Linked DNA regions of Lactiplantibacillus plantarum. The protein of the gene in region 1 interacts with the protein of each later gene in a pairwise test. Links are inferred from orthologs where the notes say so. Each region holds a gene or a part of one and is shown in the gene's direction. Other genes may lie near its edges. The genes, in order: rpe and eno.

What was found.
Region 2: the proteins of rpe (region 1) and eno interact in binary tests that used the Escherichia coli proteins (3 or more experiments, as listed by UniProt). The link is inferred for Lactiplantibacillus plantarum from one-to-one orthologs.

Annotation. Positions count from the first base shown.
Region 1 is NZ_CP039121.1:1,511,993-1,528,731, forward strand. The notes cover bases 4,350-7,206. They hold rpe (ribulose-phosphate 3-epimerase), read left to right. Parts: upstream 4,350-5,379; coding sequence 5,380-6,033; downstream 6,034-7,206. Other genes in these bases: pknB (Stk1 family PASTA domain-containing Ser/Thr kinase), read left to right, coding at 4,350-4,389; rsgA (ribosome small subunit-dependent GTPase A), read left to right, coding at 4,474-5,370; E5260_RS06990 (thiamine diphosphokinase), read left to right, coding at 6,033-6,692; E5260_RS06995 (hypothetical protein), read left to right, coding at 6,803-6,964; rpmB (50S ribosomal protein L28), read right to left, coding at 7,050-7,206. Outside these bases: fmt (methionyl-tRNA formyltransferase), read left to right, coding at 1-264; 16S rRNA (cytosine(967)-C(5))-methyltransferase RsmB, read left to right, coding at 261-1,604; E5260_RS06970 (Stp1/IreP family PP2C-type Ser/Thr phosphatase), read left to right, coding at 1,622-2,368; more of pknB, read left to right, coding at 2,365-4,349; more of rpmB, read right to left, coding at 7,207-7,235; E5260_RS07005 (Asp23/Gls24 family envelope stress response protein), read left to right, coding at 7,471-7,833; E5260_RS07010 (DAK2 domain-containing protein), read left to right, coding at 7,870-9,576; ATP-dependent DNA helicase RecG, read left to right, coding at 9,719-11,758; phosphate acyltransferase PlsX, read left to right, coding at 11,800-12,846; acpP (acyl carrier protein), read left to right, coding at 12,885-13,130; rnc (ribonuclease III), read left to right, coding at 13,547-14,242; chromosome segregation protein SMC, read left to right, coding at 14,273-16,739. UniProt on the Escherichia coli protein: Catalyzes the reversible epimerization of D-ribulose 5-phosphate to D-xylulose 5-phosphate.
Region 2 is NZ_CP039121.1:2,574,789-2,591,640, reverse strand. The notes cover bases 5,358-8,327. They hold eno (phosphopyruvate hydratase), read left to right. Parts: upstream 5,358-6,163; coding sequence 6,164-7,492; downstream 7,493-8,327. Other genes in these bases: E5260_RS12195 (phosphotransferase family protein), read left to right, coding at 7,640-8,327; tpiA (triose-phosphate isomerase), read left to right, coding at 5,358-6,082. Also shown: rpoN (RNA polymerase factor sigma-54), read left to right, coding at 300-1,637; E5260_RS12220 (sugar-binding transcriptional regulator), read left to right, coding at 1,854-2,885; gap (type I glyceraldehyde-3-phosphate dehydrogenase), read left to right, coding at 2,952-3,974; E5260_RS12210 (phosphoglycerate kinase), read left to right, coding at 4,095-5,297; more of tpiA, read left to right, coding at 5,324-5,357; more of E5260_RS12195, read left to right, coding at 8,328-8,515; E5260_RS12190 (ClC family H(+)/Cl(-) exchange transporter), read left to right, coding at 8,532-10,085; preprotein translocase subunit SecG, read left to right, coding at 10,185-10,421; E5260_RS12180 (alpha/beta hydrolase), read left to right, coding at 10,470-11,219; rnr (ribonuclease R), read left to right, coding at 11,228-13,642; SsrA-binding protein SmpB, read left to right, coding at 13,668-14,138; E5260_RS12165 (bacterial Ig-like domain-containing protein), read left to right, coding at 14,598-16,852. UniProt on the Escherichia coli protein: Catalyzes the reversible conversion of 2-phosphoglycerate (2-PG) into phosphoenolpyruvate (PEP). It is essential for the degradation of carbohydrates via glycolysis.

The DNA of each region.
Region 1 (16,739 bases):
CCAGCACCAATCGCCTATGCGGTCTTGGATGGAAAGCGCACGAAGTTCTGGGATGTGACCCCCTTAGCTGACGAAGTGGTCACGCAAGCTCCTGGACAAGTGGTTCGCAAGACGAAACATGAGCTTGTGATTGCAGCTGCTGACCACACAGCGATTGCAATCAATCAGTTGCAGCCAGCTGGTAAACCGAAGATGACAATTACAGACTATTTAAATGGGGCGGCAGATAAGTTCGCTACCGGAGAGCAGGTTATTAATAAATGAGTACAGTTGGTAATACCCCCCGCTGGTTAGCGGTCGCCGCCTTAGCGAAGATTAAGAACGGTGCATATTCAAATTTGCAATTAAACCAGTTAATCAATGATCATCAGATGGATCGGCGTGACATTAATCTGCTGACAAATATGGTTTACGGTGTCATTCAACATCGGTTGACTCTCGAATACTGGTTGACCCCGTTTGTTCGACATCCGCACCAGATTGACCCCTGGGTACGGGAGCTCTTATTGAGCGCATTGTATCAATGGCAGTATCTGGATAAGATTCCACAACGGGCCGTTTTCAACGAAACGATTGAAATTGCTAAGGTCAAAGGTCACCCTGGCATTCGGCGGTTTGTAACCGGCGTCTTACATCAAATGGATCGCTCAGGACTACCGAGTTTTGATGCGATTAAAGATCCTGATGAACGGTTGAGTGTGACTTATAGCATGCCAATATGGTTGATTCAAGAATTGCGGCGTCAATTAGGTGCTGAAAAGATGGAGCGAATCTTATCATCATTGAACCAACCAGCTAAGCAAGCCTTACGTGTCAACCCGGCCTTGTCGACGGTTGAAGATGTGACAACGGCGCTGATTAATGATGGTTTGACAATTACGCCGAGTGAAATCTCACCGTTAGGGCTGATTGCAACGGATGGTCAGGCCATTAATACTGAAGCGATGCGGTATGGCATGTTCACAGTTCAAGATGAAAGTGCACAATTAGTTGTGCCAGCACTCAATCCGCAGCCGAATGATCGAGTCTTGGATGCTTGTGCGGCCCCCGGGGGCAAGACGACCCAGATTGCGGCTAGTTTAGATGCTGAGCAGGGTGGCACAGTCGTTGCCCTTGATATTCATGCCAATAAAGTGAAACTGATCGGTCAAAATGCGGCGCGCATGCACGTTGCTGATCGCGTTGAGGCCACCGAACTCGATGCCCGTAAAGTTGAGACGCAGTTTAATGCTGAAAGTTTTGATCGAATTTTAGTCGATGCTCCGTGTTCGGGACTGGGATTGATGCGCCGGAAGCCTGAGATTCGCTATGAGAAACAGTTGCAGGATAGTTTGAACTTGCAACGAATTCAGCTGGCAATTTTGACAGCGGTCGCCCCAACCTTGAAAAAAGGTGGTATCATGACGTATAGTACGTGCACGATTTTGCAACAGGAAAATCAGGATGTGATTACCAAATTCTTAGCGGATCACCCAGATTTTGAGCTGCAAACAACGCCAACTGAACGAGACTTGAAAACTGATCGAACGGAAAAGACTTTGTCGATTTATCCCGATGATTATTTATCCGACGGCTTTTTCATTGCTTGTTTGCGAAAAAAATAATGGTGGAGTGGTAAACAATGGATTTTGCATACCGGTCGGATATTGGCCAACAACGTGAAGAAAATGAGGACTATGTCGGCTTTTTTCAAAATAAAGCGGGCATCAATTTTGCAATTGTTGCGGACGGTATTGGTGGCCACCAGGGGGGCGATGTCGCTTCCGAGATGGCAGTCTCGCACATGGGTTTTCGGTTTGAAAATACAACATTCAAGGAACCCAATGATGCCGTCAAGTGGCTAGCAAGTGAAGTTCAAGATGAAAATCAGCATATTATTGAAAAGGCCCGTGAATTTTCAGATCTAAACGGCATGGGTACGACAATGGTCGCCGCTTTGCTTTTTGATCAAAAGTTTTTGATGGCTAACATTGGTGATAGTCGGGGCTATCTTTTTCGCGATGGGCAACTCCACCAACTGACGGAGGATCATTCTTTAGTCAATGAGTTGGTCAAGCGAGGAGAGATTTCAGCCGAACAGGCCCGACAACATCCGCAGAAAAATATTATTACGCGGACACTAGGCATCTCACCAGATGCGGATATCGATACGAACCTTTACCAGATACAACCTGGGGACCAATTGTTATTATGTTCAGATGGGCTGACGAATATGGTGACTGACCAACAGCTTGCGACGGTTTTGGCAACGACGCAGACTTCGACCCAGAAGTGTGAGACGTTGATCAAATTAGCCAATGCAGCTGGTGGTAAGGATAACATTACGGCGCTGCTGATGGCGCTTGATGGTGAGGTGGCCAGTAAATGACACCCAACTATACCCTTAGCGGACGATATCGGATCGTTCGGTCCTTAGGTGAAGGTGGGATGGCCAACGTTTACTTGGCACATGACTTAATATTAGATCGTGATGTTGCGGTCAAACTGCTCCGGTTAGACTTACGTGATGATCCTAAGACCATCAAGCGATTCCAACGTGAGGCACTGGCAACGACGGAACTTGTTCACCCCCACATTGTCAGTTTGTACGATATTGGCGAAGAAAATGGCATGCAATACTTGGTCATGGAATACGTCAAAGGGATGGATCTTAAAAATTATATTAAAGAGAACTTTCCGTTACCGTTACAGCAAGTAATCGACATCATGGAGCAGATATTAAGTGCCGTGGCAACGGCCCACGCGCATAATATTATTCATCGGGATTTAAAACCACAAAATATTTTAATTGATGAGCAGGGCAATGCTAAAATCACTGATTTCGGCATTGCGGTCGCGTTATCTGAACATACCATGACGCAGACTAACACGATTTTAGGTTCGGTCCATTATTTGTCACCGGAACAGGCCCGCGGTAGCATGGCGACAAAACAATCGGATATCTATTCGTTAGGGATTATTTTATATGAGATGTTAACAGGCTCAGTTCCTTTCAAGGGTGAGACGGCAGTTTCCATTGCGTTAAAGCATTTTCAAAATGCAATGCCATCCGTGCGAGAGTTTGATGCGGATATTCCGCAGGCACTTGAAAACGTCGTCTTGCAGGCGACAACGAAAGATCCACGGGAACGTTATGCTACGGTCGAGGACATGGCCGCTGACTTATTGACGGTGCTTGCTAGTAACCGTGCGGGCGAAAAGCGCTTTGTACCGCAAGATGTCGGTAATGATGAGACTAAGATCATGCCCAGTGCGGATATTCAAGCAGCAATTGCGGCCAATCAAGACGGTAAGACCCAGGTCGTGGCGCATAAAAGCAAGCAACCAACACTCCAGCGCCCGGCTGAAACGACTGAGAGTCAGACAGATGCTGATGAAGAACCGTTACCAACACGTTCTTGGTCCAAACGACATCCGTTGCGGCGTCGGCTCCTCTTTTGGGGCGGTATTATTTTGTTATTAGTCGTGGCCGTGATCGTCGGTTTGGAATTAAGTCGGCCACAGATGACGACGGTGCCGAAAGTAACGGGCTTAAGTCAGCGTGCCGCAACTAAGGTCCTCAAAAAACACCATCTCACGGTCGGGACTGTTCAACATGCTAAAAGTAATCAGGTAGCCAAAAATCAGGTGATCAAATCAACGCCCAGTGTTAAGACGCGGGTCCAAGAACGTGCTCGCATTAATTTGGTTATCAGTAACGGTGCCAAGGTTATGAGCTTTGGTAATTATGTCAATGATAATTACCATGATGTTCGACAGACGCTTAAATCGGCGGGATTCAAAGTTAAGGAAACTTACAGTACGTCGTCGGTTGCAGCAGGACAAATCATCAGTCAGGATGTTGTCGCTGGTAGTCGCGTGATGCCGACAGATACGACGGTGACGTTTACGGTCAGCGCTGGTAGCCGCTACGTCGAGCTAAAAGATTTAACTGGTGAGAGCAAGAGCGATATTCTGGACTATGCTGAGGCAAATGATCTTAATGTTAACTTTAAGCAGGGCTACTCTTCGGAACAGAAGGCAGGTTATTCCTATGATCAAGATCCAGATGGCGGTGGCAATGTCCGGACTGGGTCGACTATTACGGTGACCATGTCAAGGGGCAGTGATAATAACGTGACGACACCACAGAATTTTTATGTTAAACTAACGGTGCCATACAAAGCGTTATCGGCCACCACTGCCCAGGCCAACGATGTTAAGATTTATTTGTATGATGATACCCATATGATTGAGACCGTTTATCGCGATATTGCAATCATGCGGTCGACTAAGATTAGTTTACCGTTTCAGCTGACCGGTAATACGAAGGGGCATTACCGAATCGTGCGTAACGGGGTTACGATCATGGAAAAGAAGAATATTACAAGCAAAAATGCAACAAAATAAAGATAAGTCATGCGCAATGCATGACTTTTTTGGTACAATAGAGAAAAGTGGACCGTACCAAATAATATAAAAGGTGGTGCTAATTTGAAAATTGGACAAATTCGGCAATCGCTAAGCGGCTTTTATGACGTTTATGCTGATGGCCAAATGTATCGGACCCGTGCACGCGGGAATTTCCGGAAGCGGCGGATTACGCCACTTGTCGGCGACAATGTGGAGTTTGATGCGGCGACCCCACAAGAGGGCTACGTGTTAAATATTCTTGATCGACAGACCCAGTTGGTACGGCCGCCAGTGGCTAATGTTGATTTAGGTATCGTGGTAACCGCTACAACGGAACAAGAATTTTCAACGAATTTATTGGATCGACAACTGGTAGCTTTGGCAGTGGCAGGTATTGAACCATTACTCTACTTTGCGAAGACTGATTTACTAACCGATGAGGTGTACCAACAACGATTAACATTAGCGGACGCTTATCGGCAGATTGGTTACCAGGTCATCTGCGAACGAACCGCATTTTCACCGGCCGCCTTAGCCGCAGTTAAAACGGCTCTGGCTGGTCATGTGGCGGTTGTCATGGGCCAAACTGGTGCTGGTAAGTCAACACTGCTAAATCATTTACAACCAGGGCTGGCGTTAGCGACTGGTGAAATCTCGCAGGCGCTGAATCGTGGGAAACATACGACCCGTAAAGTCAGCTTGATCCCGATTGCGGATGGGTTGGTCGCTGATACGCCGGGTTTCTCATCCTATGAAGTTTTCGATATTGCCGCTAACGAGTTGCCCCATTATTTTCCAGAGTTTGTGCGACTTAGCGCTGATTGCAAATACCGAGGCTGTGTGCATATTAACGAACCGCAATGTGCGGTTAAACAGGCATTGGCAGCTGGGGAGCTGTTAGCAAGTCGCTATGATAATTATTTACAATTCTATGAAACCATTAAAAATAAAAGAGTAATCTATAATAAGAAAAAGTGAGTGAGACTAATGATTAAAGTTGCCCCTTCAATTTTAAGTGCAGATTTTGCGAACCTTCAACGTGACGTTCAGATGGCTGAAAATGCCGGTGCCGATGCGTTGCATATTGACGTGATGGATGGTCAGTTTGTCCCCAACTTGTCATTCGGAATGAGTACTGTGGCGGATTTACGGCCAGTAACGTCATTAATGTTAGATTGTCATTTAATGATTATGGACCCAGAGCGGTTTGTTGGGCAGTTTGCAAAGGCCGGTGCAGATTTGATTGGTGTGCACGTTGAAAGTACCCGTCACATTTATCACGCCTTACAATTAATCAAAGATGCTGGTGTGAAAGCCGAAGTGGTCGTGAACCCCGGAACACCACTCAGCATGATTAGTGAATTATTGCCACTAGTGGATCAAGTTTTGATTATGACCGTCAATCCTGGTTTTGGTGGTCAACATTTTCTGGACCAAATGGTTGCTAAAATTGCGGCGTTGAACGAATTGAAGCAACAACACGGTTATCAATTTGAGATTGAAGTTGATGGTGGAATCAACGACCAGACCGTCAAGGCGTGCTATGACGCTGGTGCTACGGTCGCTGTTGCTGGTTCGTATGTCTATGACAGTGCGGACCCAGCGCAACGTATTCAAGATTTGAAGGTGGCGACCAATTAATGGCAACCATCGTAAACTTACTGGTTGGCGGACCGACCGCTAATTATCCAGCAGATTTAACGACGATTCCAGGACCATGGGTCGGCGCTGACCGTGGCGCGTTGCGTTTGGTGAAACGTGGTATCCAGCCCGTGATGGTCGTAGGTGATTTTGATTCAATTGATGCGGCTGAACTCCAGACTGTCAAAGATGCGTTGGTGGGCGCTGTCGTTGTCAAACCCGACCAAGACCATACGGATACACAATTGGCGATTAAATCCATTTTCGAGCAGTTGCAACCGGATGAAGTGCATCTATATGGTGCCACGGGTGGTCGGTTAGACCATTTACTGGCCAATATGTGGTTAGTACTTGATCCGGTATTTCGTCAGTGGGCTCCGCAGATCAAACTGATTGATAAGCAAAATTCGGTTCGGTTCTTTCTACCAGGGGACTACCAGATTACGAAGGAAGCGGATAAACGCTATTTGGCGTTTGTACCGCTGATGCCGATGCATCTCACGTTACCCGATGAGAAGTATCAGTTGGACGCTGCTTATAATGCGTACCCGATTTCATGGGCCAGTAACGAATTCAGTGGCAATACTGGTCACTTTAGCTTTGATGCGGGGGTTCTAGCTGTTATTCAAAGTCGTGATGACAGCATGGCGGATGCGTAGGGTACCCAAAGGTTTCAGCTAAAATAAGACCGGTCGGTGAGTCATAAACTCATCAACCGGTCTTTTAATATGCAGTAACGACGTATCATCGGGGAGCTTGTTGGTGAAACGTGCTGATGTTTAGGTCGGTGGTCGTTAGTAGACCTAACCGGAAAGCTTATGTTGAAGCAGAACTTTTTGGTCAGACCCAGCTGGTTGTTTCCGACGATGGTACGGCAAGCACCCTCAATGATTCAGGTCATCATAATGGGCTGGTCAAGGCTGAATTATAAACTTTATAAAAAGTTGACGAGAAATTAGTAATTTTAGACAACAAAAAACGCCAGCCACAAAAAAATGTGCTGGCGATTTGCTGCGCTAAACGCGCGTAACTTTACCTGATTTCAAAGTCCGAGCTGAAACCCAAACCTTCTTTGGTTTACCATCAACTAAAATGCGAACTTTTTGCAAGTTAGCTTTCCAGCTGCGGCGGCTGTGGTTTAAAGCGTGAGAACGCGTGTTACCAAAGTGCGTCCGTTTGCCTGTAACGTAGTCTTTTGCCATGTTGATCTGCCTCCTTCGGTAATTCATTGATAAAAGGTCGTCTTTATCATTCACTAGAATAATTTATCATAGATTAATAAAGGTTGCAATACATTTCTATCAAGTAATTTTACTTTACTGCTAAATTCCCAGTTTCCGGGCTTCTGTTAAGCAGTCGCTTAATTTTTCTTTCAAGAGTGGTTGTGCTATGATAAACTATCGTAAATGAACGCGTTAAAACAAGGAGGCTATTTTCATGGCTGTCAAAATCAAAACGCAATTTGGAACCATTGATATTGATAATGATGTTATCGCGACGGTCGTCGGTGGCGCCGCAACGGATAACTACGGGGTTGTCGGTATGGCGAGTCGGAACCAGATTCGTGATAATGTTAATGAAATTTTACGCCGCGAAAACTATGCGCGCGGTGTGGTTGTTCGCCAAGAGGATAATGGGGTGGCTATTGATGTCAACATTATCGTCAGTTATGGGACCAAAATTTCAGAAGTCTCACGCAATGTCCAAGCCAAGGTCAAATATAACTTACAAAACATGCTTGGCGTTACGGCCAATTCGGTCAACGTCATTGTCCAAGGTGTCCGGGTAATGAACGACTAAATTGATGTTGGTGGAAGCCAAGGAGGAATTTTGAAATTGAAAATCACCACGATTACTAATCTTGAATTTGGCAAAATGGTGCAGGCTGCTTCACAAAAGCTGAACCAACGTGCTGAATTTATTAATTCTTTGAACGTCTTTCCGGTACCAGATGGTGATACCGGGACTAATATGAGCTTATCGATGGCCAGCGGTGCCAAATATGAACGTGAAGAAACCAGTACAAAAGTAGGCGACCTAGCGTCAGCCTTAGCCAAGGGACTCTTGATGGGGGCCCGTGGTAATTCTGGTGTGATTCTATCACAAATTTTTCGGGGCTTTTCTAAAGCCGTAGCGGATAAGGAGAGCTTAACCGCTAACGATTTAGCAGCCGCCCTCGCAGCCGGTGCTCAGACCGCCTACAAGGCCGTTATGAAGCCGACTGAAGGAACTATCCTCACTGTCATCCGCAAAGCTGCTGGTGCCGGTAAGGAAGCTGTTAAAACGACCGATGATATTTGTGAAGTTATGGATGCCGTCGTTACGGCTGCTGAAGCTGCATTGAAGTCCACGCCGGACTTGTTACCCGTTTTAAAACAAGTTGGGGTTGTTGATTCCGGTGGTCAGGGGCTGACCTTCGTGCTGGAAGCCTTTAGTGACTCATTAAGCGGCAAGGTCGACGAATCACAGGACTATGTTCCGGACGATGCTGAAATGGATTCGATGATTGATGCTGCCCACCATCAAAGTGTGCAGGGGCAATTAGACCCGAATGATATCAAGTATGGCTACTGTACCGAAATTATGGTGCGAATCGGCGATGGTAAGTTAGTTGATCACAAGTTCGACTATGACACTTTCTATGAGTACTTAGCAAAATTGGGCGATTCATTACTTGTCATCAACGATGATGAAATCGTTAAGGTGCACGTTCATACGGAACATCCTGGCGATGTCATGACGTGGGGCCAACGTTTTGGGGCGTTGATCAAAGTTAAAGTTGATAATATGCGTCTACAACAAGAAACCATCATGGAACATGATAAGGAAGACGAAGCGCAAGCCGCTGCTGAGCCCGCCTTACCTTCACAACCACAAGTTGACATGCATGGTTATGCGATCATCTCTGTGTCATCGGGTGATGGGATCGGCAAGCTATTTAAGGGCTTGGGTGTCACCGACATCATTGCTGGTGGTCAAACGATGAATCCAAGTACCGCGGATATCGTCAAAGCTGTTAATGACAGTGGTGCCCAACAAGCATTAGTATTGCCAAACAACAAAAACATCTTTTTGGCAGCTGAACAAGCTGCGGAAGTTGCCGATGTCCCAGTTAAAATTATCCACAGTCAGACGATTTCGCAAGGCATGACTGCAATGTTGGCATTCAATGCTGAAGCTGATTTAGACGATAATCAGGCCGCGATGGAAGAAACCTTGAGTACGGTTGTTAGTGGTCAAGTCACACATGCTGTTCGCGACACGACGATTGATGGCCTTGAAATCAAGAAAGATGATTACATGGGCTTAGTTGATGGCAAAATCGTAATTACGAATCCAGATCGCGATACCGCTGCTTTGGATATGGTCAAAGCCATGCTCGACGAAGATAGCGAACTCGTAACGATTATTTACGGCAAGGATGCAACTAAAACTGACGCTGATCATTTGGCAGCTAAGGTGCAAGAGTTGGATGATGAATTAGAAATTGAAATTCATGAAGGTGACCAACCAGTTTACCCATTCCTTGTGTCAGTTGAATAGGACTAACCGTTAAAAATAGGGCTTAGCAGTGATGCTGGGGCCTGTTTTTGTACGGACGGATACTTCCCGCGGGATTGAAACGTTTTTTTGGTATAATTAATATTGGTAAAGGCAATTATTTTAGAAAGGGCGGTGGTCAGGCATGGGACAACAGTTGAGTGACGCGGTTGCAACTTTAAGTGGTGTCGGCCCAGCCCGCCAAAAAGGTTTAGCGGAGCTTGGGATTAATACGATTGCAGATCTATTGACCTATTATCCCTTTCGCTATGAAGATCTACAGGTCAAAGACGTCAATGAAATCGCCGATCAAGAAAAGGTGACACTAAAGGGTACTGTGGCTTCTGAACCTGTGCTAGCACGGTTTGGCCGTAAGAAGAATCGCCTGAATTTTCGCTTGTTAATCGACCATGACGTCTATATGGTGACTTTTTTTAATCAACCATACTTGATGAAACAGATTGAGACTGGCCAAGATTTAGCCGTTTATGGCAAGTGGGACGCCACGCGCAGTAGCTTGACGGGAATGAAGATCATCAATCCCAATAATGCGGATTCAGCGTTTGGTTCGATTTATCCGGCCAGCAAGACGGTCAAGCAGGGGACGATTCAGAAGATGATCAAACAAGCATATGAGTTATATGCCCCAGTCATTACGGACATTGTGCCTGCTAACTTACGTGCTAAATACCGACTGTTACCGCGGCGCCAAATGATTCATGATATGCACTTCCCAGCTAGTCAAGCCGATTCAACGGCCGCTCGACGCTCAGCGACCTACGAGGAGTTCTTGTTGTTTCAAATGCAAATGCAAGTTCTGAAGCAAACGGACGCGACGACGAACGGTATTGCGATCGCTTATGACAATGACCGACTAAAGGCGTTTATTAAAACACTGCCATTTGAATTGACCCACGCCCAAAAACGTGTCGTCAATGAAATTTGTTTGGATTTGAAGTCACCGAAGCATATGAATCGGTTGCTTCAAGGTGACGTGGGGTCCGGGAAAACGATTGTGGCTGCCATTGTCATGTATGCGGCGATTACCGCTGGTTATCAGGCCGCGTTGATGACGCCAACCGAAATTTTGGCTGAACAACACGCAAATAACTTGGCCCAGGTCTTTGCCGACACGGATGTCAACGTCGCACTGTTAACGGGTGCGACCAAGCCAGCTGCCCGCAAGACATTGTTAGCAGCGCTGGCTGCTGGTGAGATCAACTTATTGATTGGCACGCACGCCCTGATCCAGGACGGGGTGACTTATGCTAATTTGGGATTAGTTATTACCGATGAGCAACATCGCTTTGGGGTTAACCAACGGGCCGCCTTTCGTCAAAAAGGCGGGCAACCTGATGCACTAGCCATGACGGCAACACCAATTCCAAGGACATTGGCGATTACGGCGTATGGTGAAATGGACGTTTCTGAAATTGATGAATTACCGGCTGGTCGGCAACCGATTCAAACCACTTGGGTACGGAGCAACCAAGCTAATTCGGCGTTAAGCTTTGTTCATCAACAGATTGACAATGGATCGCAAGCCTATGTGGTGACACCATTGATTGAGGAATCCGAGACGCTGGATGTTAAAAACGCCGAGGCTCTGTCAGCTAATTTACAAGAGTATTTTGGGGCGAGTGTTAAAGTTGGACTGTTGCACGGTCGAATGAAACCTGAGGAAAAAGACGCGGTCATGGCGGCTTTTAAGGCGGGAGACATTCAGTTACTTGTTTCCACGACCGTGATTGAAGTGGGTGTTGACGTCAAGAATGCCACAATCATGATGATTTATGATGCTGACCGTTTTGGCTTGGCGCAACTACATCAATTACGCGGACGCGTCGGTCGTGGGACCAAGGCTTCATACTGTATTTTGGTGGCTGATCCCAAGAACCAGCAAGGGATTGAGCGGATGCAGATCATGACGCAGACAACAAATGGTTTTGTTTTGGCACAAAAAGACTTAGAATTACGAGGAGCCGGTGATGTGCTGGGTGTCAAGCAATCGGGAATGCCGGAATTTAAAGTGGGTGATCCGATTGCGGATTTGACCGTGCTACAAGTTGCCCAGCAAGATGCCCACGCAATCGTACAGCAACCGGATTGGCAAAGTCAACCGGATAATCGGGCACTAGCCGCCTATTTGAGCCAGAAGTTGGCTGCGGTGGGGACGCTCGATTAATAACCTAAATACAGTACTGTGATGAGAGGAATGGTGACACAATGATTAAAATTGCGATTGATGCCATGGGTGGCGATTACGCCCCTAACGCTGTGATCGAGGGGGTCGAACAGGCTCGTGATTTATTTGAGGATACGGTCTTTTTATTATATGGTCAACGCGATGTGATTAACGCGCAACTGAAGAACCGTGATCGGATTCAAATCATCAATGCTGATGAAGTTATTACGATGGAGGATGAACCCGTACGTGCCGTTCGCCGTAAGAAGCATTCATCAATCGTAATGGCGGCTCAGGCCGTGAAGGATGGCCAGGCGGACGCCTTCTTTTCTGCCGGTAATTCGGGGGCCGTTCTGGCGGCCGGGTTATTTATCGTGGGCCGGATCAAAGGCATCGACCGACCGGGATTAGTGACGGTATTGCCAGTGGTACGCAATGCTAACCAATCGAACTTTGTGATGATGGATATTGGTGCTAATGCTGATAGTAAGCCACTGAACTTGCAACAATACGGTGTGTTAGGGACGTACTATGCAGAACGGATGATGCAAGCTAAGCATCCACGGGTTGCCTTACTCAATAACGGGACGGAAGATGACAAGGGAAATAAGGTCCATAAGGCAGCGTTTGAACTCTTGTCACAGACTGACGGTATCAATTTTGTCGGTAATGTTGAATCCCGGGACTTATTGAACGGGGTTGCTGATGTCGTCGTAACGGATGGTTTTACGGGTAACGCCGTTTTGAAGAGCATTGAAGGTACGGCGCGTTCCATGCTCGGTTTAGTGAAAGATGCCGTCTATGACACCGGTATCAGTGGCAAGTTAGGCGGCCTATTGCTTAAGAATGGGTTTAATGAAATCCGGTCTCAAATGGACTATTCTCAGTACGGTGGCGCGGTCTTACTAGGATTGAAGGCGCCGGTCGTTAAGACGCACGGTTCCAGCAAAGCGCCAACAATCGTGAATACTATCCGCCAAATTCGCCAGATGGTCAGTACGGATATCGTCCCAGGAGTTGCGGAATATTTTGCTAATCAACAAGCTAATCAGCAAGCAAGTGTAGACATTCCTGCTGAAAACGATTAGAATACTTTAGTGAATTCAAGTTAGTGAGGGATCTTTACATGACGAAAGAAGAAATTTTCGATAAAATTGCGGATATCATTGCTGATCGGTTCGAAGTTGATAAAGCAACGATTACCAACGAAATGAACTTGCAAACCGATTTGGATGCTGATTCCATCGATTTTGTTGAGTTTGTACTGGAATTAGAAGACACCTTTGGTAGCGAAATCTCAGACGAAGATGCCGAAAAATTGTCAACGGTCGGCGAAGTCGTCGATTACGTGGCAGCGCACCAAGCAAAATAAGTTAATTGACCAAGCAAAAACAGGTAGCCAACATGGTTACCTGTTTTTGCTTGTCTGACTACGAAAGTACCGATATCATTGTTATTGACCACTAAATCATAGTATAATGTTATGATATGCAATGTGTGACCTGTTGACTGACTGATTATCAGATGAATCCTTACTTAAGCGGACTTTTAACTTGTGTTTCTATATTGTTGGCTTCTGATCATCCACGGTCGATTGCCACGGCTGGGTGAAACTGAACATTGCGTGTAAGAGTAGCACTGAATACATGTCGGAAGCACTCGAACGGCAGATGAATGACCACCTTAAATAATGATTCATGCTAAGTTAGGCACCACCAGTAACAGATTGTGATAACTGGCTGATCCAATGGGGTTAGTCGATAGAATGATAACGAAAGGAAGTTTCAAATGATTACAGAATTAGCTGCAATGTTGAAGGAACGGTTTGGCATTGTGTTTAACGATCCCGATTTATTGGCGGAGGCGTTTACACAAGCCTCGTATGTCAATGAACATCAGGACCAACAGTTGAAGTATTACGAACGGGTCGAATTTTTGGGGGATGCCGTCTTGGAGTTAGTGGTGTCCGAATATTTATACAAACGTTATAAAGACATGCCCCAAGGTAAGTTGACTCGTTTACGGGCCGCCATGGTTTGTGAAGAAAGTTTTGCAAGCTTTGCCCGTGAATGTGACTTTCCTCAGTACATCCGGTTAGGCAAGGGCGAACAAAAAGCGCATGCTTGGGAACGAGATTCACTTTTATGTGATATTTTTGAATCATTTGTCGGGGCACTGTACCTGGATCAAGGACGGGAACCTGTTTTGAAGTTCGTTCATCAAGTAATTTTTCCTAAGCTGGATGAGGGTCGTTTTGATGGCGTTTTTGATTATAAGACGACCTTGCAAGAATACTTGCAACGGGATGGCGATGTCGCAATCGACTATCAATTAATTGAACAAGATGGTCCAGCCAATGAGCGGTCTTATGAGATTGCCGTACTTGCCGATGGTCAAAAAATCGGTGAGGGCTGGGGGCATTCCAAGAAGGAAGCCGAACAGAGCGCTGCTCGGCAAGCTTATTCACAATTACAGCAAAAGTAACCATTAATAATTACAGGAAGTTTGTGTCGAATGCAACTTAAATCATTAGAAATCAGCGGATTTAAATCATTTGCTGATAAAACCAAAATTGATTTTCAAGCCGGAATGACGGGGATTGTCGGCCCAAACGGTAGTGGTAAGAGTAACATTATTGAAGCTATTCGCTGGGTCCTCGGAGAACAGGCCGTCAAAAGTTTACGCGGCACTAAGATGACCGACGTCATTTTTGCCGGCTCGGCTAATCGAAAACCGTTGAATATGGCTAAAGTCACGATCACGTTTGATAACAGTGACCACTTTTTACCTTTGGATTACGCAGAAGTTAGTATTACGCGGAAACTCTTTCGTAACGGTGACAGCGATTATTTAATTAATAATCAGAGTTGCCGGTTGAAAGATATTACGAATTTGATGATTGATACTGGTCTGGGAAAAGACTCATTTTCAGTGATTTCTCAAGGTCGTGTTGAGGCGGTCTTTAATGCGAAACCAGAAGAGCGCCGCAGCATTATCGAAGATGTCGCTGGGGTCTTAAAGTACAAAAAGGATAAGTTCACGACGGAGAATAAATTAGCGGAAACGACGGATTATTTAGACCGCGTGAACGATATCATTGCTGAATTGAATCAGCAAAAGGGGCCGTTGGAAGAACAGGCGAGTCTTGCCCGGGATTATCAAGATCAAAAACAAAAATTTGATTATTTGGACCGTTCGCGGCTCGTTAAGAAGTTGACGATTGCTCGTGATCAACTACAAGGTGTCAATGAAAAGTTAGCTAGTGCCAAGGCGTTAGTGGCTAAGTATCAGCAACAAGTTGATGCTGGTGCAACCAAGCTAGCTAATTTAAAAACCCAGCAGACAGCTCAATTAAAGCAAAAAGATGAGCTGGTAGCACAAAATCTTGAGCTGATTAAGACCATCGAAAACACGCAAGGACAACAAGGGGTTGACGCTGAACGGCGGCAAAACCAACAGTCTGAGCAGGAACGGCTGACGGCCAGTTTGACCGCAACTGAGCAACAGATTGCGACGCAAACCGAGCAACAAACCCAATTAGAACAAACATTATCTGAGCAGCAAGCCCAAGTTAAGGCAGTCAAAGCGCAAGTTGCCGAGTTAACGACGGCAACGAGTGCGGCCGGCCGTCAGCAGTTGGCTGATGAGCTGGAAAAATTACGCAATGCTTATATTGATGAAAAACAAGTTCAGGCTGAACTGAATAACGAAGCGAAGAACCTCGTTAAGCAACATCAACAGTCTGGCAGTCAGAGCACAGCGTTAGCAGAACGGCTAGCACAGGCTCAGGCTAACTTGAAACGGGTGCAGACGACCGTAGACGTGCACAATCGTGAGCAACGTGATTTAGAAAATCAAGTTAATCAGCAGCAGGCCACGCTAACAGCCCAACAAGCCCAAGTAAAAACGAATGCAGAGCGGATCGACGAGCAACAGCAACGTTGGTTAGACGCGGCTGGCTTGATGCAGCGTGAAAAGTCACGGCTAGAGGCGTTGCAAGCTGTTCAGGAACGCTATACGAACTTTTATGCGGGCGTTCGAATGGTCTTACAACATCGCCAACAGTTTAGTGGCGTTGCCGGGGCCGTTTCAGAACTCCTGACCGTTCCTGATCAGTATACTAAGGCGGTCGAAGTTGCGCTGGGCGGACAGTTGCAAAATATTGTTTGTGACACACAACAGACGGCTAAAACTGTTGTTAATTTCTTAAAACAAAATCACGCCGGTCGGGCAACCTTTTTGCCTATCGAGCGGATCACAGCTCGTCAACTTCCCGTTAACACTGAGCGCGATTTATCACAACAACCTGGTGTGTTGGGCGTGGCTAGCGAGTTGGTCGATTGTGAATCACGATTGACGGCAATCAAACGTTACTTGTTAGGAACAACGGCGATTGTGGACACGCTAGACCACGCGATGGCAATTTCACGGAGCAGACGTTTTCGGTGCAAATTGGTAACCATTGATGGTGAAACGATTGCGGCCAGTGGGGCCATCACCGGTGGTGCGACTCGCCATGATGATAATGGGCTACTCCAACAGCAACAATCCGCGGAAAAAATTGCAGCTAATGTTGCCCAGATGCAGTCTGAATTAGTAACCTATGAACAAGGGCTAGCAGACCTTAAAAAAGCTAACCAAGACTTGACGGTTCAGGTTGAAACGACCCGCCAACAACTAAGTGAACTTAAGGATCGCCTTAGTCAGACACAGGCCCAGTTACAGGCGGCACAGAGCGAGCAAACGCAGCTAAGTCGTCAAGTTAAGGCTTTAACTTATGAGCAGCAACAGACGCAAGCTGATGATAGCTATGAAGACTTAGTGGCTCGTAATCAACAAGCGCAAGCGGCTAATGCGGCTAAGCTTAAAGACTATCAGGACCAAATGAAAACAGTCCAACAACAGCAAACGGATTACGAAAGTTATCAACAGACTCAAACGACGAAATTACAAGCCCAGCGTGAACAACTGATTACGTTGC
Region 2 (16,852 bases), 1.1 Mb from region 1 along the record:
TAGGTACTATTACTGACCCCGAAAGGATATTACTTGTTGTTTGGTTTAAATTAAGTTACCATATGGAGATGTGACTGGTATAGTCCAGTAGTTGTCACTTAAATAAATGCACAAAAAAAGCTGAGAATCATTTCTCAGCTACTGATGCGCCCGGAGGGAATCGAACCCCCATCTCAAGAACCGGAATCTTACGTGCTATCCATTACACCACGGGCGCCTAAACAACATATTATATTCTAGCGAATAATGGATAAAAACACAAGGGTTTTACATAAAAATTTATTCAGGGAGGTATTTTTATGGCACTGGGACCAGGATTTCGCCAGCAACAGCGGCAATCACAGAAGTTAGCGATGACCCAGCGACTACAACAATCCATTCAGATGTTGCAGTTTAATGTGGAAGAACTAAGAGATTTTCTAACGCAAAAAGCATTAGAAAACCCATTGATCGATGTGGATACAAATTGGAATAATAATCACGCCAGTTTGAACGCAGCCAAAAATGTAACCACTAAGGCGGATTTCATTGAGCGTGTGTCGACCTCTAATCAGCATTCGTTATTTGAATACTTGTTGGATCAGATTCACCTAACGATGCGTGATACCCATTTGCGTCAGATTGTCCTTTATTTAATTGAGTACGTTGACGTGAATGGTTATTTGCGGATTGATGAGAGGCAGGTTCGGCAAGAAACTAAGGCAACGCCAATTGAGTTGTTGGATGCAATTACCTTATTACAACAACTTGATCCGCCGGGTGTTGGGGCCCGGAGCTTGCAAGAAGCGCTGATGTTGCAGACAGAAAATGATGACCATGCACCGAACTTAGCCTATATTGTCTTAGAAGAAAGTTTTGACGAGCTGGTTAATCGACAATGGGACTTGTTGGCTAAGAAGTATCAGGTGACGCTTGCGGACATTTCAAGTATTTATGATTATGTGCGAACACTAACACCCGTACCCGGTGCGGCAATCGGGCAGGAGACGACCGGGTACATCTTTCCCGATTTAGTGGTGACGAATCAGGGAGGCCAGCTGGCATTGCGAACCGCATCCATGGCTCAACCGGTGGTTAAATTCCGCAGTCGGTATTATCAGCAGATGGGGCAGCATGATGATCAGGAAGTTACGGAATATTTGAAAGAAAAGAAAAGTGAGTATGACTGGATTGCTAACAGTTTGCAGCAACGCGAGGCAACCATTTTTCGAGTGGGAACGGCCATTATCGAGCGTCAAGCAGACTTCTTCTTGGAAAAAACGACGGATTTACGGCCACTATTGTTACGAGATGTTGCCCAACAGTTAAAAGTGCATGAATCAACAATCAGTCGAAGTATTAATGGAAAGTACATTCAAACGGACTTCGGTATGTTTGAACTTAAACGTTTCTTTACCAAAGCGGTCAGTAAACGTCCCACTGGTGGCAAAATCGTTTCGGCCGACAGTGTTCAACACCGAATTGTGACCTTGATCGAACAGGAAAATAAAGAAAAACCGCTTTCAGACCAAAAAATTGTTCAGATTCTTAATGCGGAAAATGTCGAACTTTCTCGGCGGACAGTGGCGAAATATCGCGAAAATCTTAATATTCCGTCGTCATCAAGGCGAAAACAATACTTGAGAACCGAACGATAATTTAACGCGCCATTTGGACCAGTCGGTTATAAGTTTAATTGGGGTTTCATTTGCAACCACCTTATGAACCTGTTATAATTCATGTTGTGGTAAGAGAGGTATGCAACATTGATTTCTTAGTGAATTTGCGTTGTGTGCTTTGTTTTTTGAAGTCTTTGGGTCGCTTTTCGACATAGCTGGACCAGACCCGTCCCACTAGAGAGCAGGTTGGATGCCATGCATTCAGATATTCAATGGATTGAGGCAATTGCCCCAGATATGGTTGACATGCTGAGTCGTCGTTACTTAGTATTAAGAACCATTAATTGGATGGCCCCAGTTGGACGTCGGCTATTAGCTCAGACGTTAGGTGTTAGCGAACGGACGTTACGGACCGAAACGGATACATTGCGGAAGCTAGATTTGATCATGACAAACAAATCGGGCATGCAAGTTACCCAGCAAGGTCAAGACGTGTTAGTAGGCCTAAGTCATTTTATGGATGAGCTAATGGGCATTCGCCAGAAAGAACGACAGTTGGCGCAATACTTTAATATTAAGCGTTGCATCATCGTTTCTGGTGATTCCGATCGACAGTTGAAAGTTATTGGGACCATGGGCGAAGAAGTGAACCAGCTATTACAGCAATTATTGCCGGAAGGGCGTAATATTATTGCTGTTATGGGTGGGCATACCATGGAACATGTGGCAAGTCACTTAACTAATAAATTAGGTGATAAACGTGATTTGTTATTTGTTCCGGCGCGTGGTGGTGTTGGTGAATCGGTTGCGATTCAAGCAAATACCATCGCGTCACAAATGGCACAACATACTGGCGGTAAGTTCCGCTCGTTGTTTGTACCAGAACAGGTCAGTGAACGAACGTATGAACCACTCCTCAAAGAACCAAGTATTCAAGAGGTGCTGGCGATTATCGGGCAAGCTAACGTGGTCGTGCATAGTATCGGTGAAGCCATTTCAATGGCCCATCGCCGGAATATGTCTGAGGATCAGATCAAGGTGTTACGCAGTCGTGAAGCGATTGGTGAAGCCTTTGGTTACTTCTTTGATAAGAAGGGTAACGTGGTCTACCGAATTCCACGGATTGGTTTGCAAATCGGAGAACTGGCCCATCGGGAGATTATACTCGCCATTGCGGGTGGGGCTTCAAAAGCCACCGCAATTGCCGCGTATATGAAGAACATTGCACCTAAACAGACGTGTTTGATCACGGATGAGGGTGCGGCTAACTTGATTTTAAAAAAGTAATCTTCTATAGTGAAGTTGCTTTTTAAAATAAAACTATTTTTATTTCCACAAGGAGGAAATTCTAGTATGTCTGTAAAAATTGGTATTAATGGTTTCGGACGTATCGGTCGTTTAGCATTCCGTCGTATCTTAGAACTTGGTGAAAAGTCAAGTGATATCGAAGTTGTTGCTATTAACGATTTAACTTCACCTGCATTGTTGGCTCATCTTTTGAAGTATGACTCAACTCATGGTACTTTGAACGCTGACGTTTCAGCAACCGACGATTCAATCGTTGTTAACGGTAAGAACTACCGTGTTTATGCTGAACCACAAGCACAAAATATTCCTTGGGTTAAGAACGACGGTGTTGACTTCGTTCTCGAATGTACTGGTTTCTACACTTCAAAGGCTAAGTCACAAGCTCACTTGGACGCTGGTGCAAAGCGTGTCTTGATTTCTGCTCCTGCTGGCTCAGACTTGAAGACCATCGTTTACAACGTTAACGATGACATCTTGACTGCAGATGACCGTATCGTTTCTGCTGGTTCATGTACTACTAACTGCCTTGCACCATTAGCATTCTTTGAAAACAAAGAATTCGGTATCAAGGTTGGTACTATGACTACTATCCATGCTTACACTTCAACTCAAATGTTACTTGACGGCCCTGTACGTGGTGGTAACTTCCGTGCTGCCCGTGCTGCCGGTGTAAACACTATTCCTCATTCAACTGGTGCTGCTAAGGCTCTTGGCTTAGTTATCCCAGAATTGAACGGTAAATTACAAGGCCATGCACAACGTGTTGGTGTTGTTGATGGTTCATTAACTGAATTAGTTGCTATCTTAGACAAGAAAGTTACTGCTGACGAAGTTAACGCCGCAATCAAGAAGCATACTGAAGGTAACGAATCATTTGGTTACAACGATGACGAAATCGTTTCATCTGATGTTATCGGTACTACTTTCGGTTCAATCTTCGATCCTACTCAAACAGAAGTTACTTCTGATGGTGACAACCAATTAGTTAAGACTGTTGCTTGGTACGATAACGAATACGGCTTCACTTGCCAAATGGTACGTACTTTATTGAAGTTCGCCACTCTCTAATATTTGATTAGATAGTTAAGAACTTTAAAACCGCATATGGTTTTGACGGCGGGGGGAGGCAAAACTCCTCTTGCCGTTTTTTTAATTTCAGCAGTCACGAATTCTAGGAGGATTTTAACATTGGCTAAATTAATCGTTTCAGATTTAGATGTTAAAGATAAAAAAGTTTTAATTCGTGTCGACTTTAATGTTCCAATTAAAGACGGCAAAATTGGTGACGACAACCGGATCGTCGCTGCCTTACCAACGATCAAATACGTGATTGAACATGATGGCAAAGCCATCTTATTCTCACATTTAGGTCGGATTAAGAGCGAAGACGACAAGAAGGGCTTAAGCTTACGTCCTGTTGCAGAACGTCTTTCAAACTTATTAAACAAGCCTGTTACCTTCGTACCTGTTACTGAAGGCGAACAACTTGAAACTGCCATCAACAACATGAACGACGGTGACGTCTTAGTTGTTGAAAACACTCGTTTTGAAGACGTTGTTAACGGCGAACAAGTTAAACGCGAATCTGGTAACGATCCTGAATTAGGCAAGTACTGGGCTTCACTTGGTGATGTCTACGTCAACGATGCTTTCGGGACTGCTCACCGGAGCCATGCTTCTAACGTTGGGATTGCTTCAAACATGGATCAAGTTGCCGCTGGTTTCTTAATGGAAAAGGAAATCAAGTTCTTAGGTGACGCGGTTGACAATCCTAAGCACCCATTCGTTGCTATCTTAGGTGGTGCCAAGGTTTCTGATAAGATCGGTGTTATCGATCACTTAATCAGCAAAGCTGACAAGATCATCATCGGTGGTGGGATGACTTATACGTTCTATGCTGCTAAAGGCATGGGCATTGGTAACTCACTTGTTGAAAAAGACAAGATTGAATTGGCTAAGTCAATCATCGAAAAAGCTGGCGACAAGTTAGTCTTACCTAGCGACTCAATCGTTGCTGAAAAGTTTGATAACGATGTTCCTAGCAAGGTTGTTGAAGGTTCAATTCCTGATGGCTACATGGCCTTAGATATTGGTCCTAAGTCAATCGAAGAATTCGAAGATGTTTTACGCGACGCTAAGACCGTTGTTTGGAACGGACCAATGGGTGTCTTCGAAATGAGCAACTACGCCAAGGGTACGCTTGAAATTGGTAAGTTCTTAGGAACCTTATCAGACGCAACGACCATCGTTGGTGGTGGGGACTCAACTGCCGCTGTTAAGCAACTTGGCGTTGGCGACAAGTTAACCCACATTTCTACTGGTGGCGGTGCTTCACTTGAATACCTTGAAGGTAAGGAATTACCTGGTATTGCTGCTATTTCTGAAAAATAATCTGTTCTCCGAAAGGAAGGTTTATCGTGCGTACACCTATTATTGCCGGTAACTGGAAAATGAACAAAACAGCTAGCGAAGCTTTAGCTTTCGTTAATGCTGTTAAGGATCAATTACCAGATCCATCAAAAGTTGAATCAGTCGTTGCTGCCCCAGCCCTTTTCTTACAGGAAATGGTTGAAGCTGCCAAGGGTTCTGATTTAAAGATTGCTGCTGAAAATGCTTATTTTGAAGATGCTGGGGCATTTACTGGTGAAACTTCACCAGCTGCCTTAGCTGACTTAGGCGTTGATTACGTTGTTATTGGTCATTCAGAACGTCGCGGTTATTTCCACGAAACTGACGAAGACATTAACAAAAAGGCACACGCTATCTTCAAGAACGGCATGAAGCCAATCATTTGCTGTGGCGAATCATTAGAACAACGTGAAGCCGGCGAAGCAGAATCATGGGTTTCAGGCCAAATCAAGGCTGCTTTGAAAGACTTATCAGCTGACCAAGTAAGTTCATTGGTTATTGCCTACGAACCAATCTGGGCCATCGGTACTGGTAAGACTGCTACGAGTGACCAAGCTGAAGAAATTTGTGCGGTTGTTCGTAAGACTGTTGCTGACCTTTACTCACAAGAAGTTGCTGATAAAGTTCGGATTCAATACGGTGGTAGTGTTAAACCAGCCAACGTTAACGAATTAATGGGCAAAGATGATATCGACGGTGGTTTAGTCGGTGGTGCTTCATTACAACCTGATTCATTCTTGGAACTTGTTAATTATCAAAATAACTAATAATAGTTATTGCAAGTTGATTGACAAACTTCTACAATAAGTGTGAAACAAATAACAAGCCAATTTTAAGGAGAGAAATTAATGTCTATTATTACAGATATTTATGCTCGCGAAGTCTTAGACTCACGTGGTAACCCAACTGTTGAAGTTGAACTTTATACTGAAAGTGGCGCATTTGGCCGCGGTATCGTTCCTTCAGGTGCCTCAACTGGTGAACATGAAGCCGTTGAATTACGTGACGGTGACAAGAGCCGTTTCATGGGCAAGGGTGTTACTAAAGCCGTTGACAATGTTAACAAGTTAATTGCTAAGGAAATTGTTGGTTACGATGTAACTGACCAACGTGCCATTGACCAAGCTATGATCAAGTTAGATGGTACTCCTAACAAAGCTAAGTTAGGCGCTAACGCTATCTTAGGTGTTTCCATTGCCGCTGCACGTGCTGCTGCTGACGAACTTGAAATGCCTTTATACAACTACCTTGGCGGATTCAACGCTCACGTTTTACCAACACCAATGATGAACGTTATCAATGGTGGGGCCCACGCCAACAACGACGTTGACTTCCAAGAATTCATGATCATGCCTGTTGGCGCTTCTTCAGTTAAAGAAGCTATCCGGATGGGTTCAGAAACTTTCCACAACTTGAAAGCGATCTTGAACGAACGCGGTTACTCAACTGCCGTTGGTGACGAAGGTGGTTTTGCGCCTGACTTGAAGAACAACGAAGAACCATTCGAAATCTTAGTTGAAGCTATCGAACGTGCCGGTTACAAGCCTGGTAAGGATATTGCCATTGCCTTTGACTGTGCCGCTTCAGAATTCTACAACGAAGAAACTGGCAAGTACGACTTAAAGGGTGAAGGCGAAAATGGTCAATCATTTACTGCCGAAGAATTCGTTGACTTACTTGACAGCATTGTTGACAAGTACCCAATCGTTTCTATCGAAGATCCTTTGGATGAAAACAACTGGGAAGACTGGCAAATGGCAACTACCAAGCTTGGTAAGAAAGTTCAAATCGTTGGTGACGACTTATTCGTTACGAACACGGACTACCTTGCAAAGGGTATCAAGATGGGCGTTGCTAACTCAATCTTAATCAAGGTTAACCAAATTGGTACTTTAACTGAAACTGTTGAAGCTATCGAAATGGCTAAAGAAGCTGGCTACACTGCCATCGTTTCTCACCGTTCTGGTGAAACTGAAGACACGACCATTGCTGACTTAGTTGTCGCAATGAACGCTGGCCAAATCAAGACTGGTTCAATGAGCCGTACTGAACGGATTGCTAAATACAATCAATTAATGCGGATCGAAGACCAACTTGAAAGCACTTCAGAATACAAAGGTATCCACGGTTTCTACAACTTAGACGAAGCTGCACGGAACACCATTACTAGCAAGTAATTTGAAGTTCTAATGAAAACGTCGTTCCGATGGGACGGCGTTTTTATTATACATAATTTAAGGAACATCTGTTTGAGTTTAGGGTCTAGGGACGGACGAGTCGTGGTAGAATAGAAACATGCGTATTTTGAGTAAGGAGCGAGCAGAATGGATGACTTTCAGCAACAAATTAATGAGTGGTCTGATTGGCAAGGACTGCAACTGAATGCCGGTGCTTTTGAACCGGTGATTCAAAAAATTTATGCCAGTGAAAATGAGCCTTATAAAACGCCAGAACCCGTTGCGGATAAGTTGGCCGCCCGCTTTACGGTCGGACCCACCCAAATCGCGATTTTTCCACCCAGTGAGGTTATCCCCCAAACTCGGGCCTATTATCAGGCGGAACGTTTTGGACTGACCCGGATGGCTCGATTGAGCTTGGGTGCTCCGCGTCTATTGCATGCGGGCTTCATTTTTGATAAGTACCAGTTCTACTACGTGATTTATCAGCCACTACAAGGTCTGACGCTAACTGAATTTTGCGCAACGGCTAAGCCCCTTGCTAAGTCAACACTGGGGCGCCAGATTGGGACGATGTTGACGCGACTTAATACTGAAGTTCCTGCATTTGGGCCAACCGCTGCCCAATCAACCGAGTGGGATACACTGGGCCCCGACTTTGTTGCCGAGCGTACGGCCTGGCTACAAGTACACACCGTAACGCCTAATCAATTTGTTCATGGCAATCTAGTGGGTGGGAATTTAATTGTGACTAGTGGTGAATTAGGTTTACAGCGATTCAGTGCCGCCCATCAAGCTGCAAAACAAACGGAATTAGTCCCGCTAATTTTGCAAGCATTTAATGATGATACTGACTTATTGGCTGGATTTAAGGAAACTTATCAAACTGACGACTTAGAAAAGGATCTGTTATTAGGTTTGTTATTACGCGTAGATGGACCACAGCAGATTCAGGCATTACATCCTGGAGCGCCCGTGACGTTAGCGGCCGTCCAGCAAGTGATTGCACAACGATTATCATGATTAAGAGGGGGAACTCATGGTGGCACAGCGGCCGCACATTGCAAAACAACATTTTGACTTTACACGGTTCAGCTCGATTGGCCGGGCATTAATTGTCGGTGTGATTGCTGGGATCGTGGTTAGTATTTTTCGTTTCAGCATCGAGCAGGGACTGAGGTTCGTTCAATGGGTGTACGCACAAATTCATACAAATTGGCTACTGCTCTTTCCATGGATAGGCTTGTCTGTGGCTGTGGCGTTCTTTGTGGGTTGGTTAGTTAAGAATGAACCGAATATTAAAGGGTCTGGCATTCCACAAGTTGAGGGTCAATTAGCTGGCGAGCTTGATTATAGTTGGTGGTCAGTGCTCTGGCGCAAGTTTGTCGGTGGTATTCTGGGCATTGGTTCTGGACTGTTTCTCGGCCGCGAAGGCCCCTCGATTCAATTGGGAGCTACGATTGGTCAGGGTGTCGCGTCGAAACTCAAACAGACGGGATCAGATCGACGCTCCTTGATTGCCGGTGGTGCAGCAGCTGGCCTTTCAGCGGCCTTCAACGCACCGATTGCCAGTACGTTATTTGTTCTGGAAGAGGTTTATCATAATTTTTCACCAATCATTTGGACCACCGCATTAGTTAGTGCGATGGCCAGTAATTTTATTTCGCTCAATTTTTTTGGCCTTGTACCAGTATTACACATTCCGTACGGCCATAACCTTCCGTTGAGTCAATATGGCAATCTGATTGGGCTCGGGATTTTTCTCGGTATTTTCGGTTATCTATATCAAAACGTGACGCTGACGATGCCAAATTGGTATGCCAAGTTGCGGTTGCCCAGTTGGTTGGATGGCTTGGTGCCATTTTTACTGGTGATTCCGATTGGATTAATTTGGCCGCAGCTATTAGGAGGCGGCAATGCTGTTATTTTGAATTTGGCCGCAGTAACGCCAGCGTTACTCGCCTTGTTAGGAATTTTCGTGTTACGGTTTACCTTTTCTACCATTTCATATGGATCTGGTTTGCCGGGGGGCATCTTCTTGCCAATCTTGTCACTGGGCGCCATCTTAGGTGCAATCTATGCCCAGTTCATGGTTGCCGTTGGTTGGATGCCGACGAACTTGATTCCGAACTTTATTATTTTTGCAATGGCTGGATACTTTGCCGGCATTGGTAAAGCACCGTTTACCGCAATTTTATTGATTACTGAAATGGTCGGGACACTACACCACTTGATGCCATTAGCAGTCGTTTCGATGACGGCCTACTTAGTCGTGGATCTCTTAGGCGGCGCTCCGATTTATGAGGCTTTGCTAGAGAAGTTAATTCAGCCGCGGTTACCGGAACATAGCGGTATCCAGGATCGGTTAGAATTGCCGATCTTTGAAGGCTCTAAGTTAGAGGGCCATCAAGTTCGTGATTTTAAATGGCCAGCAGAGTCATTATTGATTGCTATTCGCCGCGGGGAGCGTCAAGTGATCCCGCATGGCGACACCTTGATGCGGGCTGGTGATACCTTAATTATCTTGACTGACCGGGATAACCGTGCGTGGGTGCGCCATCAAATCGCACATTTAACGGTCGCGACGCCCTGAGCACTAAACAAAGCAACGAATTGTTCAGGATACTGGAAAAATAAGGCAAAATATGTTAAATTGTTATAGACATAGCGGAGGCTTTAGGAGGCACATTTCTTGTATAATTTATTGTTAACGTTAATACTGGTTGTTTCCGTTTTGATTATCATTGCGGTGATGATGCAACCATCCAAAACTAATGATGCCATGTCTTCATTAACCGGTGGTGCTGATGACTTGTTTGCCAAGCAGAAGCCCCGCGGTTTTGAAGCGTTCATGCAGAAGGTAACCGTGGTATTAGGAATCGCATTCTTTATCCTGGCGTTAGCTCTAGCATGGTACTCATCGAAGTAATTGACCGTCCTCCTGTGATTTCAGGAGGCTTTTTTTTAAGGTGGTGTAATGATGCTGAAACAACCGGAACCGTTTTTCTTTGAACATGGCCAACATGCCGTCATTTTATTGCACGCCTATGCGGGAAGTGCCAATGATGTGCGGATGTTAGCACGAGCATTAGAACGGGAAGATTATACAGTTTATGGCCCCCAATTCAGTGGACACGCGACTGATGATCCACGAGATATTCTCGCACAGACGCCGGCGCAATGGTGGCAAGATACGCAACAAGCAATATCATTTATGCGGCAAAAAGGCTATACTAAAATTAGTATCTTTGGCTTATCATTAGGTGGTATTTTTGCGACGGCGGCCTTGGAGCGTGATCCTCAGTTGCTAGGTGGTGGCACGTTTAGTTCACCACTATTTGCTGGTAATCGTAGTGACGTTGCTGAAATGTTTATCACGCTGAGTCACCATCAACTGGCGCACAGTCAATTTTCAATTGCCGAGCGTGAACAGATCTTAATGACGTTGCCGGAACTGGTTCAGCGGCAATTGCAGGCAGTCAATACCTTTACTACGACAGAGGTTACGAGTCACCTCAGCGCTGTGACCCAACCTTTCTTCATTGGTCAGGGTGGGCAAGATGAATTAATTGATGCGACGGTGGCGCGACAATTACGTGATCAATTACCACAAGTACCAGTTGATTTTCATTGGTATGCTGATGCTGGACACGTGATTACCGTCAACAGTGCGCATCACCAATTGGAACAAGATGTTTTAACATATTTAAAAACTATTTATAAATGAGGTAAATAATGTCAGAAGCAAACTTACAAGAACAAATCCTGACTTTTTTGCAAGCTCATCCCGATCGCACGTATAGTGTTGAACAACTAACGGATGAATTGCATTTTACAGGCGCAACGGCGTTTACTTTTCTAGTAAAGGAACTTGCGAATATGGAACGTAAAAAATTAGTTAGTACCGATGATCATGATCATTTCAAGCTGGTCCAGGAAACGAAGACTGTTGAAGGTTCATTTCATGGTAATGACAAGGGCTTTGGTTTCGTTCGTTACGATCCCGATTTGCCTGATATTTACATTAATCCGGACAACACGCAGTTTGCCATTACCGGTGACGATGTTGCGGTTGAAATCATTCGACCAGCCCGTCCCGGTTCCGACCGCGGCCCTGAAGGTAAAATTGTCAGCATCGTTAAACGGAACTATACCCAGATTGTCGGTGCGTATACACCAAGTACGGATGAAGACGGGATTATTGGTTCTGTGGAAATTAAGGATAAGAAATTATCCAAATATCAGTTATTAATCACTGATCAGGGCTTACACCCCACTGAGGGGGAAGTCATCATTGCTGAAGTGGCTGCTTATCCTGACGCTCAGCATCCAACGCGGATGATTGGGATTGCCAAGCAGGTCATTGGGAGTGTTGATGATCCTGGGATGGACGTCTTACAAGTGGTCTACCAACACGACGTCCCATCAGTGTTTCCAGAAGAAGTGACGGATGAAGCCAACCGGATTCCGGATTACGTGACTGATGAAGAAAAAGTTGGTCGGGTCGACATTACGGACCAGCCATTAGTAACGATTGATGGCGCCGAATCTAAAGACTTGGATGACGCGGTTGTTGCTTGGCGCTTGCCAAATGGGAACTTCCATCTAGGCGTTCACATTGCGGATGTTAGCCATTATGTCACCGAGAACTCTGAGTTAGACCGGGAAGCATTCAAACGTGGGACGTCAGTTTACTTAACTGACCGTGTGATTCCAATGTTGCCACGGCGGCTATCAAACGGGATTTGTTCCTTAAATCCTGATGTTGAACGATTAGCCATGAGTTGTGAGATGGAGATTGATCAAACGGGGGAAATCGTTAACCATAAGATTTTCCAAAGTGTGATTCGGTCACACGCCCGGATGACTTATGACGCTGTTAATCAGATTCTCGAAGCCCATGACCCCAAGACTCGTGAAAAGTACGCGGACTTGGTCGACATGTTTGATACGATGGGCGACTTACACCGTATCTTGTACAAGCATCGGCGGCATCGTGGTGCGATCGATTTTGATGATAACGAAGCTAAAATTATCGTTGACGAAGCCGGTCATCCAATTGACATTCAATTACGGGTACGTGGCTTAGCTGAACGAATGATCGAAAGTTTCATGTTGGCAGCCAACGAAACGGTTGCAAAAAACTATAGTCAACTTAAGGTACCGTTTATCTACCGGGTACATGAAACGCCTGATAGTGACCGGATGCTTAGTTTCTTTGAATTCGTCACTAACTTTGGTGTCAGTGTCAAGGGGAGTTCTAAGGATGTTAAGCCGAAGATGCTTCAAGACGTTTTGAAGAAGGTTGCTGGTAAGCCCGAAGAAGCCATGGTCTCAGTCATGATGCTGCGGAGCATGAAGCAGGCCCGATACGCTGACCAGTCGCTTGGTCACTTTGGGTTGGCGGCACCGTATTATACTCACTTTACGTCACCAATTCGGCGGTATCCAGATATGATGGTTCATCGTTTGATTCGCCATTATGCTGAAAACGGCACTGGTGAAGAAGCCCGGGCACGTTATCGGGATAACCTACCAAATATTGCGGAAACGACTTCTGATCATGAACGGCGGGGGATTGATACTGAACGCGACGTTGATTCGATGAAGAAGGCTGAATATATGGCTGATCACGTTGGTGAGACGTTTGAAGCCGTTGTTGATTCCGTTATGAAATTCGGTCTGTTTGTTGAACTAGAAAATACCGTTGAAGGCTTAGTTCATATCAGTACGATGGACGACGACTACTACGAATACGTTGAAAAACAATTAGCGTTGGTTGGCCGTAAGACGAAACGGACATTTAGAATCGGCCAGCCCGTCAAAGTTCAACTAATGCGGGTCGATAAGGATCAACGAGAAGTCGACTTTAAGTTATTGAATCCTGAAGAAGCGCCAAAGACTGATTTATTGCCAAAGCGGGAACATCATGATAACTATCGTGGTAATAACCGGCGTGGTGGCAATAACGGTAACTACCGGCGAAATGGGAACAATAATAACCGGAATAACGACCATCGTGGTGGCAACAACAATAACCATCGTAATGGCAATAGCAATGGTCGCCGGAACAATAATAATCATAATAGCAACAATAATAATCATAGTACTAACAACAATCGGCGGTCATCAACTGATCGTCGGCGTTAATTTTTAAGTAAGGGGATGTGCGGCAATGGCCAAACAACACGGTAAGCACCCAGATACCGCCCTCGCTCAAAATCGGAAAGCACGCCATGACTACGCTGTTGAGGAAACCTATGAAGCTGGCATTGCGCTGACGGGGACGGAAATCAAATCCGTTCGCGATCGGCGGGTCAACTTAAAGGATGGTTTCGTTCAAGTTCGCAACGGTGAAGCCTGGATGCAAAACGTTCACATTAGTCCGTTTAAAGAGGGTAACCGTTATAACGTTGACCCGTTGCGGTCCCGGAAACTTTTGTTGCACAAGAAAGAAATCAGTAAGCTAGGTGCAGCAACGATGACTAAGGGTGTGACGATTATTCCACTTAAGATGTATCTCAAGCATGGATTTGCGAAAGTCTTAATTGGAGTCGCTCACGGGAAACGGGAATACGACAAACGGCAAGATATCAAGAAACGCGAACAACAGCGTCAAATCGACCGGGTTATGAAACATTACTAGGCATCGATTACGTTAGCGTTGCATCGCTGCACCATACAACGAGTATGGCAGCGTCATAAAAAGGTCTTCCAAGAATTAATTCGATTCTTGGAAGACCTTTTTTAGTATGTGTTGTTGGTGGTTCTGTGCCGTGGACGGACGACGGCAAGCATATATTTTATATGTACTGATGTAGTGCTCACTGTTATAAATGTTCTAGATACTAGCAAAATAGTTATCAGGCTATAAATATTTTGCGAAAGGTCGGGTACAAGCACTTGCGACTTAGTCGGTAATTATGTTAGCATATAATTGTATTGATAGTTAAACGCGTTATTTATTAATTGATTCAATAAATATAATTGATGCTAAACTTTGGAGAATGTTATTATTCTGATATTAATCAGATTTAGTATAACTCAAATTGATAATAAGTTAATTTTGATATGATTTATTGCATGGATTCTTGGGGGGACATGTATGAATAGATTTATAACGAGCAAGCAGCATTATAAAATGTATAAAAAGGGACGTTTCTGGGTATTTGCTGGTATTACCGTGGCTACCTTTACTCTGAATCCACTGATAAGTCGAGCAGATACGGAAACGACGACCGCAGCCACCGCAGCTACGACCACTGCTGGGGCATCCTCATCATCCAACTCACAGGTTTTAAGGACTACTACGACTAGTACAACAGGGGCAACGACTCAGTCTAGTGCGACGGCGATTAATGCGGCAACAACAAATACTAGTGCTCAAAAAAAACAGGCGGTTAGTGGCACCACTACTGACTCAAAGACTGAACAACCGGTTACGGCAGTAGGAGAAAATGAAAACGCAACCAGTAATCTCAGTACCTCTGATTCGGCATCAGCAAGCAGTCAGGCTAAAACTGGTTCTGGCGACAGTTTGGACCAAACGTCAAACAGCTCAGTAAGTGTCGCATCGAGTTCACAGAAAGTCACAACACAAAATTCTGATTATCAAAATGATCAAGGAACGGGCTCTGAGAGTGGCATTCAATCTAATGTGACGGACACGGTGGTGGCTGATGAATCACTACAAACTAATCGTTCAAGTGTCGCATCGCCAAGTACTAGCACAATGGCCAGTATTAGTGACTCAGACTCGAAAGATTCTAATGAAACTGAAAAAGTTGTGGATTCAGAAACTAGTCCGATAGCTGTAACTGCCACAACTAATACAATTACGACGACTAACGATAAAGTCCAGTTAAATCGGGCACTATTAGCGCGAGCCGCCACACCCGCAACTGTTGTCTCAACTGGGACTCTGGGAACAAGTGCCTGGCAGTACACAGATGATGGTGTGTTGACGATTCATGCTGGTGATTGGACCGGAGTGGGTGATGTCAGCGACGTACCGGGGGATTTTGGCAGTGAGTTAACGAAAGTAGTGATTGATGGTCCAATTAATGCGGGGACTGATACTAGTTATATGTTCCGGTATAATCCAAATTTGGCCAGTATTGATGGCCTTGAAAATCTGGATACTTCGAAAGTCACTGACTTTTCAATGATGTTTATGGGAACTAAGATTGCTGACTTTTCAGGATTAGCGCATTGGAATGTCAGTTCTGGTACGTCCTTTGACTCTATGTTCGCCAGTGACTCGCGAGTTCAATCTTATGATTTAAGTCAGTGGCAGTTGAATACGGTTCAACCAGTGAGCTTAAAAAGAATGTTTTCATTTAACACGGCCTTGATCAGTATTGTTCTAAGTACTTGGAATGTGCGGATGGTCACGGATATAGATGGGTTATTCAATGGAGATAAGAGTTTAACAACGGCGGATTTACATGGCTGGAACTTGTTGAATGTTACAGCGTTGTCATCGATGTTTTTAAATGATACCAATCTCACTGATCTTGATATAACGGGCTGGCAGACGGGCAGTACGTTAACTAGTACTAAGTTTATGTTTGAGGGAACCCCTGGATTAAAGGCAATCAACATTGCGAGTTTGGACATGTCTAACTTTGCAGCAGTCACTGAAGCTGATATGAATAAGGAACCTGCAGATCATGATATGTTTTTGAATCAAGATAGTAGCGGGAATCCGTTGCCCATGAACCTAAACGCATTAACGGTTGGGTCAAAAACATATTTAGTCGGTAGTTCATTGCCAGACATTCCAACTGGAACTGGCTATACCGGTAAATGGGTCAATCAAGCTGATGCCACCCAGACGTATACGTCGAGTGAGTTAATGGCTTTGTATAATGGCGTCGATAATCCAGCCGATACAATCACTTGGGTCTGGGAAACTAGCCCATCCTATGCTGATTTCACGTCCAAGAATGTAACCGGATTAATTGCCGGGCCGAAGACGACGTGGCGAGTTGCCGATAGTGTTGCAACATTAAAAGATGTGAATGGGACTGATATTTATGCGACCGCTGACACAGTCGTCAAAGTGATTAGCGTGAACGGCGATACTGCTGTAACGACGGTCGACACTCAAACTACCGGTACCTATCAAGTTGACTTGCAGTATACGGATGCGTATGGCAAAGTATGGCAGCAAACTAGTACGGTTGCGGTAGCGGTAAATCAAGGCAAACTAGTTGGTAAACCGTTGACGATCAAAATGGGTGCTAAGCCAACGTATACGATTAATGATTTAATCGACACGGATAACTCCCGCAATGCGGCCGGCGATAAGCTAAGTGCCGACGAACTCGCGACGGCTACGGTTACAGGCTTGGATAC